Regions from separate parts of the Nocardioides panacihumi genome, predicted to be linked through region 1. Evidence: predicted binding sites of a transcription regulator. Region 1 holds the regulator's gene; the other holds the start of a gene.
What was found. The regulator LexA, encoded in region 1, represses DNA repair genes until DNA is damaged. The targets are predictions, from matches to a motif close to TCGAACANNTGTTCGA.

Region 1 (5,827 bases):
CTGGTGCTCCACAGCGACGGTGTCTCCGACAAGTGGACGCTCGCCGGCCTGCCCGGCGTGCTCGGCCACGGCCCCGGCGTGCTCGCGGCCGCACTCCTGCGCGACGCCGCCGTGCACCGCGACGACGCGAGCGTCCTGGCCGTGCGGACCGCCCGATGAGCGAGGCCCTCAGCAGCCTCGTGCTGGCGGGTGAGGACGACGTCTTCGCCGCCCGCCAGCTCGCCCGCGTCTGCGCCGAGGAGCTCGGCCTCGAGCGGCTCGACGCGATCCGGATCGCCACCGCCGTCTCCGAGCTCGGCCGCGAGGCCGTGATGCGTGGCGGCGCCCGACTCACGGTGCGGCTCGGCCGTGCCGACCTGCTTCTCGACCTCGCCGTCGCGCCCGACCAGAACTGGTCGGCCGTCGTCGGTCCAGTCGGCCGGCTCGTCGACGAGCTGGTCACCGACGAAGGGCGGATCACCCTGATCAAGCGACTGCCGCACGCCGTGACCCTCAGTGCCGAGAGTCTCCGCATGCTGAAGCACCGTCTCCGGGCCCATGCCCCCTCGACGCCGACCGAGGAGCTCCGCGAGCAGAACGACGAGCTCATCACGGCCCTCGAGGAGGTGCGCCGCCAGAAGTCCGAGCTCGAGGTCGTCAACAAGGAGCTCGAGGAGACCAACCGCGGGGTGATGGCGCTCTACACCGAGCTCTCCGCGGAGCTCGACCGCACCAACCAGGGTGTGGTCGCGCTGTACGCCGAGATCGAGGACAAGAACGAGCAGCTCCGTGAGGCGAGCGAGGCGAAGAGCCGCTTCCTGCGCAGCATCAGCCACGAGCTGCGCACCCCCGCCAACTCGGTGCTCGGGCTCACCCGACTGCTCACCGACCCGGCTGGGCCGCCGCTCACCGAGGAGCAGCTCGAGCAGGTCGACTACATCCGGGCCAGTGCCCGCGACCTGCTGCGCCTCGTCAACGAGCTGCTCGACCTCTCCCGCGCCGAGGCCGGTGCGCTGCGCCCCGAGCCCGCCGAGGTCGACCTCGGCGCGCTGCTCCAGGAGCTTCGCGGACCCGCGGAGTCGCTGCTGCGCCCCGGTGTACGCCTCGTCGTCGACGACTCGGCCCCGATCGTCACCACCGACGTCGACCTGCTCCGGCACGTCCTGCGCAACCTGGTCAGCAACGCCGCCAAGTTCACCGCCGAAGGCGTCGTCGAGGTGGGCGCCGCCCTCCGCGGCGACCTGGTCGCGGTGTCCGTGCGCGACTCCGGCGTCGGGATCGGGTCCGAGGACCTGCCCCGGATCTTCGAGGAGTTCTACCAGGTGCGCACCCCGCTCCACACGAGCGCCAAGGGCACCGGGCTGGGCCTCCCGTTCGCACAGCGGGTGGCGGGGGCGCTCGGTGGCAGGATCGAGGTCGAGAGCACCCCGGGCGTCGGAAGCACCTTCACGTTGCTGCTGCCCTCGAAGGAGGGCGCTGGATGAGCACACTTCCGCGCATCCTCGTCTGCGACGACACACCGGCCAAGCGCTACGTGCTCACCAGCTGGCTGCGTCGCGCCGGCTACACCGTCATCGAGACCGTGTCCGTCGCCGAGGCGATGGACGCCCTGAGCCGCGAGCAGTTCGACCTCGCCGTCCTCGACGTCCACCTGCCCGACGGCAGCGGACTCGACATCACCCGCTCCATCAAGGGCGACCCCCTCACCTCCTCGACCCCGGTCATCCACGTGTCGGCGATCGCGATCGAGACGCACGACCGGGTGCTCGGCCTCGACCAGGGTGGCGACGCCTACCTCGTCGACCCGATCGAGCCCGAGGAGATGCTCTCGACCGTGCGGGCGCTGCTGCGCTCGTCGGGCGCGCGCCGCAACGCCGAGGAGCTGGCGACCCGGACCAGCCGGCTCAACCGGGCCGCCGTACGACTGCACCTCGCGACCACCATGCCGCGGCTCGCCGAGGCCGCGGCGTGGGCTGCGGCCGAGGTCACCGACGCGGCCACCGCCGTCCTGATCCGCCACGAGCAGACGGCTCTGTGGGCGGCCGCTGGCGCCGGGGGCGAGACCTCGGGCACCGTCCTCGACGAGGACCGGGCGGACGCACTCCTGGCGGCCGCCCAGCGGCCGCCGGTCCGGTCCGCAGTCCTCCCGTGGTCAGACGTCCTCCCGGTCGCGGCCGGCGACGAGTGGGCGCTGTGGCCCGTCTTCGGAGCCGGGGCGCAGCTCGGCTTCATCGCCGTCCCGCGGACGCACCTGACCGAGGCCGTCGAAGGACTGGTGGAACGCCTCGCCCAGCTCACGTCGGTCGCGGTGGACAACCTCCTGGCCCTCGAGCGCGAGCACCAGACCGCCATGCTGCTGCAGCGCAGCCTGCTGCCCGCGGTGCTGCCGCAGCCGAGCGGTCTCAGCATCGCGGCGCGTTACCGCGCCTCGCAGCGCCACGCGGAGGTCGGCGGCGACTTCTTCGACGCCTTCAACATCCACGACGACTGCCTCCTCGTGATCGGCGACGTGCAGGGCCACTCGCTCGAGGCCGCCGTAGTGATGGCCGAGCTGCGCTACTCGCTGCGGGCCTACGCATACGACGGCTACACACCGGCCGAGGTGCTCGACCGGGTGGACACCCTCCTCGAGCGCAACGACGCCGAGCTCATCGCCACCGCCTGCATCGCCCGGGTCAGCGCGGATCGCCGAAGCCTCGAGATCGTCAGCGGAGGGCACCTGCCGCTGCTGATCTGCCGCGACGGCGAGACGTCGTACGTCGAGACGCCGGGCACCCTGCTCGGTGTCGGCATCGCACACCAGCCACAGACCATCGGCCTGCGACCCGGAGACCGTCTCGTGCTGGTCACCGACGGACTCGTGGAGCGTCGCGGCGAGCTGATCGAGAAGGGGCTCGAACGCCTGGCCGACGCGGTCCGCGCTGGCGTCGACCTCACCACCGAGGGCCTTGCGCAGGAGCTCGCCATGCTCGGCGGCGCCAGCGACGACGACGTCGCCATCCTCGTCGTCGACGTCACCGTCTGACCCGGGTCGGCCCGAGGTCCGTCCGCGCTCTGCGGCGCGCGCGTGTCGCATCGCCGATGCGAACACCGACGTGCCGAACGCCGAAGTGCCGAACGCCGAAATGGTCTGAGGGGCGGAGCCGTCTTCCCAGCGGCTCCGCCCCTCGGCCCTGCATGACAGGGCTCCCCGTTGATCCCACCGGCTGGGGTCGAGTCAGCCGGCAGAAGTCGCACCTATTCAGTTGTCCCCGCGTGGCTCGCGGGTGGTCGTGATCCGCTGGCGCTCATCGAGCGAGCGGGACGCGGAGCTGCTGCCCGGCCTGAAGCGCGCCGCCGGAGAGTCCGTTGAGGTCCTTGATGTGCTCCACCATGTCGGCGGTGTGCCCGCGGACGGCCACGCTCTGCGCGATGTCCCACAGCGTCTCCCCCGGACCGACCTGGATCGTGGTCGTCGACTCGGGACGCTCGGTCGCGGTCGAGCCTGCGGCCAGCACGAAACCCGCGACCAGGGCGACCGCCAAGCCGATGAGGAAGACCACGGCGCGTCCGCGACGCGTCAGCCGCACGGCCGACCGTCGGGCGGCCGGACGAGCCGGCGTAGCGACGCGGGTCGGGATCACGCGGGTCGGGGTCAGAATCATCGTGCTCATCGTCAGCTCCTGGGGAAGTAGGGCTTCTTCGTCCGTCGGAAGATGTCTATCGGCGACCACCGACAGTCCTCGTCGGCCCCGCTGATCGATCACCTGTTCGATCGAACACATGAGCGAGACTAGATCAGGTGTTCGAACGATTTCAAGGGCTGCGTCGAACATTTCTTCGAGACACGCGGGTTCGAACAGATGTTTGAAGTCGGGCCCGCGCAGGGTCTACCGTGGGCCCATGAGCACCCAGACCCCCGGCCGGGGCAGCAGGCAGGCCGGCGCGTCGGGGCGCCCGGTGAGCGAGTTGCCGGACGGCCCGCCCGACGCGACCGGACTCACCCCGCGCCAACAGCGGATCCTCGCCCACCTGAAGGACTGCATCGAGCAGCGCGGCTATCCGCCGAGCATGCGGGAGATCGGCGCAGCCGTCGGTCTCACGAGCACGAGCAGCGTCGCCCACCAGCTGAAGGTGCTCGAGGAGAAGGGCTTCCTCAAGCGCGACCCGCACCGGCCGCGCGCCCTCGAGGTCTTCCTCCCGGAGGTGCTGGCCGCGCGCAAGTCGATCAGCGCCGCGGAGGAGACATCGTTCGACGAGACCGGCATCGGCGACGCCGCTCCCCCGGCTCAGTACGTGCCTCTCATCGGCCGGATCGCCGCGGGCGGCCCGATCCTCGCGGAGCAGCACACCGAGGCGGTCTTCCCGCTTCCGAAGGAGCTCGTCGGCGACGGCACGCTCTACCTGCTCGAGGTCTCCGGCGACTCGATGATCGATGCGGCCATCTGCAGCGGCGACTACGTCGTCATCCGGCAGCAGCCCAACGCCGAGAACGGCGAGATCGTGGCCGCGATGATCGACGGCGAGGCGACGGTCAAGACCTACAAGAAGAAGGACGGGAAGGTCTGGCTCTTGCCGCACAACCCGGCGTACGAGCCCATCGACGGCACCCACGCCACCATCCTCGGCAAGGTCACCGCGGTGCTCCGCAGCCTCTGACGACCCACCTGACGACGATCGGCCCCGCCACCTCCCGGCGGGGCCGATCGTCGTCAGCCGCCCCTACGAGGTCGAGGACGGGCACAGGGATCACCCCGAAATGTCCCTGGGTTGCGATAAACCGGGAAGAAACCGACGGACGACTCGGGTTACGCTGACAGACGAAAATCTCGGATTCCTTACTTCGCCCCGAGGGGGGATCGGATGGACTGGCGACGCCTGCGGACGCTGCACGCGCGGCGCTCAGGCGTTTACGCCGGGTTCCTGGAGATCTCGCTGATCGGGGTCCTCTACGTCTTCTACACGTCGTCCCGGATGCTGGCGTCCGGCGATCTCGCCCCCGCCCTGCACCGGGCCAGGGAGCTCGTCCGCTTCGAGCGGTACGTCGGCCTCAACTGGGAGCACCCGATCAACGACTTCTTCGCCGACCACGGCGTGGTCGGGCTCCTCGGGTCGTACTGGTACTCCACCGCCCACTACATCGTGACGCTGACCGTCCTGGTGTGGCTCTACCTGCGGCACCGCTCGGACTACGTCACGATGCGACGCGCGCTCGTCGTCGCCACCGTCCTGGCACTCGGCCTCTACCTCCTGCTGCCGACCGCGCCGCCGCGGTTCCTCGGCGGCTTCGTCGACGTGCTCGACCTGCACTCGGCGCAGGGCTGGTGGGGTGCGGACGCCTCGGCGCCGCGCGGCCTCGGCCACCTCACGAACGAGCTCGCCGCCTTCCCGTCGCTGCACGCCGGCTGGGCGCTGTGGGTGGCGATCGCCATCCACGAGGTCAGCCGAAACCGGGTGCTGCGCACGCTCGGCTGGTCGCACGCGCTCATCACGGCGACCGTCATCGTGGGGACCGGCAACCACTGGACGCTCGACGTCATCGTCGGTTGGCTCGTCGTGCTCGTGGGATGTGTGGCGGTAGCGCCGTTCACGCCTATCATCGAGACTCGTCCGTCCATCCCTGCGTCTCGGAGACCACATGCGCCTGCGCCGCTCCGCCCTGTCCTTCCTGCTGCTGACAGGCCTCTCCCTCGGAGCGCTGAGCCCGGCACTGGCAGCTGAGGACCCGACGCCGGCCGACTCGAGCGCGGTCGCGGACCCGACCGCGGACGGCGCGAGCGCAGCGACCGACCAGCTCTCCGTGCCCGCGACCCCCGAGGACGCGCAGGCGTCGCTCGCCGAGGTCAAGGACCTGTTCGGCCCGATGACG
Region 2 (5,827 bases), on a different contig from region 1:
CCACGCGGCGAGATCCCGAGATGTTCGCATTCAGCACGGACACATGATCCCTGCCGCGCGGCGAGCGCGTGAGGATTTGGCCAGAATCAGCAGGCGAAACGGCGGCGATACGCCTGCGGGCTGAGCCCACGCACGCGGGTGAAGTGGTGTCGCAACGTCGCGGCGTTGCCGAAGCCCACCTCGTCGGCGATCCACTCGACCGACCGGTCGCTGCTCTCGAGGAGCTGCTCGGCCCGCAGCACCCGCTGGTTGGTCACCCACGAGTGCGGGGTCGCGCCGGTCTCGGCCCTGAACCGCCGGGCGAACGTGCGTGGCGACATCAGCGACCGGCGCGCGAGGCTGTCGACGTCGAGCGGCTGGTCGAGGTTCTCGACGATCCAGCCGAGCAGGGGGCCCAGGGTGTCCGCATCGCACTCCGGCACGGCCCGGGCGATGAACTGCGCCTGCCCGCCGTCGCGCTGCGGCGGCACGACCATCCGCCGCGCGACCGCGCTGGCCACCTGAGCGCCGTACTCCTGACGCCAGATGTGCAGGGTCGCGTCGAGGCCTGCGGCTGTGCCGGCGCTGGTGACGACCTGGCCCGAGTCGACGTACAGCACCTCGGGGACCACCTTGGCCTCCGGGAAGCGCGCGGCGAGCTCGTCGGTGTACTTCCAGTGGGTCGTGCACTCGATGCCGTCCAGCAGGCCGGCCTCACCGAGGGCGAAGGCCCCCGAGCAGACCGACAGCAGGCGCGCGCCGCGGTCGTACGCACGCAGCAGCGCGTCGCGGACCCCGTCCGGCAGCGGGCGGCCGCGCTGCATGGCCGGGATGGCGATGAGGTCAGCCCCTTCGAGCCGCTCGAGCCCGTGCTCGACGTTCATGGAGAAGCCGAGGCTGAACCGCACCGCGCCCGGCTCCGGCGCGCAGACGTCGAAGTCGAGCAGAGGCACTCCGTCGTCGCGCCTGTCGAGCCCGAACGCCTCACAGAGGACGCCGAACTCGAAGGGCGCGACACCGTCCCAGATGAAGGCGGCGACGTTCTGAAGGGTCACCCGGCAAGCGTGCCACAGATCTGGCAGGAAATCGACGTACTACGGCATAACTGCCACTCCCGGCAGGATATCGATGAGCGCATGATTACTGCCATGACCACCGTGATCCTCACCCTCGTCCTGGTAGCCGCGTTCGTCGCGCTCGCCAACTACGCTCGTCACGACCGGTTCGCCGGCCCCCGCAACCAGCACGTCGACTTCGACGACCTCGGCCGGGTCCCCGACCACAACCTGGTCCGTCTCTGACGCGACAGCCCCCGAGGCCGCAGCGAGCCATATGTGACAACAGGCTCGCGGCGGCCTCTTCGTTGTCGCGGGCCGCGTTCGCAGCCGTGCTCGAGCTCGCCGACTCAGCAGCGCCGATGGATGCGGATGCGGCCAGGCCGGAGCCGGGTGACCTGGAAGTCGGGGTGATCCGCCAGAGTGTGGTGACGGCTGCAGACCATGACGCCGTTCTCGAGGTCGGTCTGACCGCCCAGGTGCCACGGAACCAGATGGTGGGCCTCGCCCCAGACGGCCGACCTCTGGCAAGAGTCGACGGCACACGTGCCACCTTGCTTGACCACCATGGCCAGACGCTGCTTCTTCTTGTACAGACGCGCCTTGCGACCCAGGTCGAGCACCTCGCTGCAGGTCCCGAGCACGGCCGGGATCACCCCGGCCTGAGCCGCCAGCCGCCGGGCCAGGCCGGGGCTGATCGCGTCCCCGGTGTCCAGGTGTGCGGCCCGCAGCCCACCCACCAGGGTCTCCAGCGACATCGTCACGACGACCGTCGGGTCGCTGCCACCGCACGTGGGCATCCTGCCCGCCGGGATGCGGTCGATGAGCTCGACCAAGGCCTGACCGCGCCGCTCCTCGGCCGAGTGTCGGACCCCGGACTCGGGGTCGACCGTCGGGATCGGATCCGGCCTCTGCGGGTTCGTGAGGGCCTCGAGGATGCGCTGGAGCTTCGCCCCCTGGAGCAGCGGGAGCCGGAAGGAGCCCTCGCTGATCGCTGCCTGCTCGTCGTGCCGCAGCGCGAAGAAGCACCTCCGCGCGACCTCGGCCTCAGCCCGGGCCAGCTGCTCGGCCAGTCGGGCATCCGCGCCCTCGGGGTCGATGACCTCGCCGAGATGGTCGGCCAGCCGGCGCAGCACCGCGGCGTCGTGAGCGTGGGCCTCCCCCGCGAGGTAGGCCTCAGCGCGATCCATCACGGTCGCGTCAACCTCGGCCGGCAAGGCATCCAAGGCCTGGTTGATCACCGCTGCCGAGGCCACGGGGAACGCCCCGGCCGCCAGGGCCGCACGGGTCAAGCCATGCTCCTCGAGACCTCGAGCCAGCCGGACCTGACGCTTCCCCTCGGCCGGCGCGAGCCGAACCCGGTCCCGCAGCCACGCCACCAGGCTCACCTCACCGTCGAAGGCGGCCAGATCGGAGCGATCCGCCTGCGCCACCAGCTCCAGCGCCAACGCCGCGAGCCGTGCCTGACCCGCGAACACCTCTTCCAGGCACTCCCCCAGCTCCTGCGACGTCAACGCCCACAAGGTGTCGGTGCCGAGCTCGTCGAAGGCCTCATGGAGGCGACCCAGGAACCGGTGGACCGCGTGACGCCGCGCCGAGGCGGGCCGTCGAGGCGGCTCGACGTTCGCTGCGGTCATCGGGACCCTCCACGCAGGCTCGACGGACGGTGTCGGCAGATCAGACGGGGGGTGAACGACTAACGATCTGCAAGTAACAGTACACTTGTTCGATAACATACGCAAGGGCGATGCCCCGTTGGATCCACGATGCGCCATCGGCGCTCCTGTACGGTCCACGGCACATTCTGTCGACGGGAGGCACGATGAAGGCCGATCACTACGACTCCTTCGCGGAGAGCTACGCGCGCGAGAACGAGTCGGGCCTGTTCAACGCACACTACGAGCGCCCCGCGACCCTCGACCTCCTCGGGGACGTGACAGGCCGGAGCATCCTGGACGCCGGTTGTGGCGCCGGGCCGCTCTCAGCCGCCCTGCTCGACCGGGGTGCTCAGGTCACCGGCTTGGACTCGAGCGCAGCGATGCTGGCGCTGGCACGACGCAGACTCGGGACGGACGCCCGGCTCCTGGTGGCCGACCTCGCCGCGCCGCTGCCGTTCGACACGGGTGAGTTCGACGACGCGGTCGCCTCCTTGGTGCTGCACTACCTCGAGGACTGGTCCGGCCCCCTGGCCGAGCTGCACCGCGTGCTCAAGCCGGGCGGGCGGCTGATCCTCGCGGTGAACCATCCGGTGATCCGCCCGGTGGTCTACCCGCAGGACGACTACTTCGCGATCATGCCTTACACGGAGGACTACACGTTCGACGGCAAGACCGCGTCGCTGACCTTCTGGCACCGGCCGCTGCACGCGATGACCGACGCGTTCACGCGGGCGGGATTCGCGATCTCGGTCATCAGCGAGCCGCCGTTCTCGCCGGACACGCCACGCGAGCTGCTGCCGCCCGGCCTCGGGGACCGCACCTCGTTCCTCTGCTTCCTCTTCTTCGTGCTCGAGGCCGTGCCGCGATCTGCTGCGTCTCACTGAGGAAGCTGAGACAAATGGCGAAGGGCGCCCACCGCGAACGGTGGGCGCCCTTCTTGTGTCCAGGCTGGACCGAAGGTCAGTTGCTGCCGCCGGTCAGCTTCTCGCGAAGCGCCTGCAGCGCCTCGTCGGAGGCGAGGGAGCCGCTGGTCTCCTCGACCGGAGCCGCGGAGGAGTACGACGTGGACTCGCCGGCCTCGGCCTCGGCCTGCTTGGCCTCGGCCTGCTGCTTGACGTGAGCCTCCCAGCGGGCGTGAGCCTTGGCGTACTGCTCCTCCCAGGCGGCGCGCTGCTCGTCGAAGCCCTCGAGCCACTCACCCGTCTCCGGGTCGAAGCCCTCGGGGTAGATGTAGTTGCCCTGGTCGTCGTACGTCGCCTGCATGCCGTAGAGCGTCGGGTCGAACTCCTCGACGTCCGCGGCGGCGCTGGTCTCGTTGGCCTGCTTCAGCGACAGCGAGATCCGGCGACGCTCGAGGTCGATGTCGATGATCTTGACCATGACGTCGTCGTTGACCTGGACGACCTGCTCCGGGATCTCGACGTGGCGCTCGGCCAGCTCGGAGATGTGGACCAGGCCCTCGATGCCCTCCTCGACGCGGACGAACGAACCGAACGGCACCAGCTTGGTGACCTTGCCCGGGACGATCTGACCGATCTGGTGGGTGCGCGCGAAGTGCTGCCACGGGTCCTCCTGCGTCGCCTTCAGCGACAGGGAGACACGCTCGCGGTCCATGTCCACGTCGAGCACCTCGACGGTGACCTCGTCACCGACGGTGACGACCTCGGACGGGTGGTCGATGTGCTTCCAGGAGAGCTCGGAGACGTGCACGAGGCCGTCGACGCCGCCGAGGTCCACGAACGCACCGAAGTTGACGATCGAGGAGACGACACCCTTGCGGATCTGACCCTTCTGGAGCTGGGTCAGGAAGCCGTGGCGCACCTCGGACTGGGTCTGCTCGAGCCAGGCACGGCGCGACAGGACCACGTTGTTGCGGTTCTTGTCGAGCTCGATGATCTTCGCCTCGAGCGTCTGGCCGACGTACGGCTGCAGGTCGCGGACGCGGCGCATCTCCACCAGCGAGGCGGGGAGGAAGCCACGGAGGCCGATGTCGAGGATGAGGCCGCCCTTGACGACCTCGATGACGGTGCCCTCGACGACGCCGTCCTCGTCCTTGACCTTCTCGATCGTGCCCCAGGCGCGCTCGTACTGCGCACGCTTCTTGGACAGGATCAGACGACCCTCCTTGTCCTCCTTCTGGAGGACCAGAGCCTCGACCTGGTCGCCGACGGAGACGACCTCGTTGGGGTCGACGTCGTGCTTGATCGACAGCTCACGCGAGGGGATGACGCCCTCGGTCTTGTAGCCGATGTCGAGCAGGACCTCGTCCCGGTCGACCTTGACGATGGTGCCTTCGACCAGGTCACCGTCGTTGAAGTACTTGATCGTGGAGTCGATCGCAGCGAGGAAGTCCTCTTCGGACCCGATGTCGTTGATCGCGACCTGCGGGGCGTCGTAGTCCGGAAGAGCAGAGAGAGTCGTCATGAAGTAGTAGGAACCTTGAGTTAGAGGAATTGGATTGCGCGCACGTAACACACGCAATGGTCAACCCTACGCGGGACGCGGGAGCGCGTCCAACCGGCGCGACCACCCGCAGGGCGACACCCGCAGATGCCGCAACAGCACCCCACGATCCTCCGCTCTGCCCTAGCCTCCCACCGTGGACGCAGCTGAGCCGACCGACCTGGAGACGTTCATCGCATCGGCCCAGCGGGTCGTCGACTTCCTCAACAGTCGCACCCCGCTCACCGACTGGTCGGTCAGCCGCGTCGCCGGCGACGAGCAGGTGCACCTCCACGTCCGCGGCGACACGCTGCTGCAGGTCGGAGACCGGGTCGCGTGGGACGAGACGTTCTGTCGCCGCATGCTGGCCGGCGCGTCGCAGGTCGTGCACGACTCCCAGCTCGACGCCGACTACGCCGACATCCCCGCCGCCGTCGACGTCCGGGCCTACGCCGGGGTGCCGATCCTCGACGGGGACGGCTCGCTCTTCGGCACGCTGTGCGGCGTGCGCGCCGAGCCGCTGCTCGGTGGCGAGCACGTCGACAAGGCTATGCTCGACGTCTTCTCCGAGCTCCTGTCGGCGCAGCTCGTGCTCGTCCGCAGCTGCAGCGCGCTGCACCATGCGGCCGTGCTCGCCGAGGCCGTCGCCAACAGCGACGGTCTCACCGGACTGATGAACAGGCGGGGCTGGGA

Region 2: ABD205_RS10420 (HNH endonuclease signature motif containing protein) is a predicted target of LexA. The motif match lies at 2,749-2,764, and genes of this name have one in related genera.

What each region holds. Positions count from the first base shown of each region.
Region 1 covers NZ_BAAAPB010000001.1:1,855,564-1,861,390, reverse strand. Annotated here, with positions in the region: gene ABD205_RS08780 (ATP-binding protein) at 1-159, shown strand, start outside; gene ABD205_RS08775 (ATP-binding protein) at 156-1,463, shown strand; gene ABD205_RS08770 (SpoIIE family protein phosphatase) at 1,460-3,004, shown strand; gene ABD205_RS08765 (LysM peptidoglycan-binding domain-containing protein) at 3,267-3,632, opposite strand; gene lexA (transcriptional repressor LexA) at 3,862-4,617, shown strand; gene ABD205_RS08755 (phosphatase PAP2 family protein) at 4,822-5,679, shown strand; gene ABD205_RS08750 (MXAN_6640 family putative metalloprotease) at 5,597-5,827, shown strand, end outside.
Region 2 covers NZ_BAAAPB010000002.1:262,227-268,053, forward strand. Annotated here, with positions in the region: gene ABD205_RS10405 (aryl-sulfate sulfotransferase) at 1-4, opposite strand, end outside; gene ABD205_RS10410 (helix-turn-helix domain-containing protein) at 87-1,034, opposite strand; gene ABD205_RS10415 (hypothetical protein) at 1,128-1,280, shown strand; gene ABD205_RS10420 (HNH endonuclease signature motif containing protein) at 1,385-2,671, opposite strand; gene ABD205_RS10425 (class I SAM-dependent methyltransferase) at 2,857-3,576, shown strand; gene rpsA (30S ribosomal protein S1) at 3,653-5,116, opposite strand; gene ABD205_RS10435 (GGDEF domain-containing protein) at 5,292-5,827, shown strand, end outside.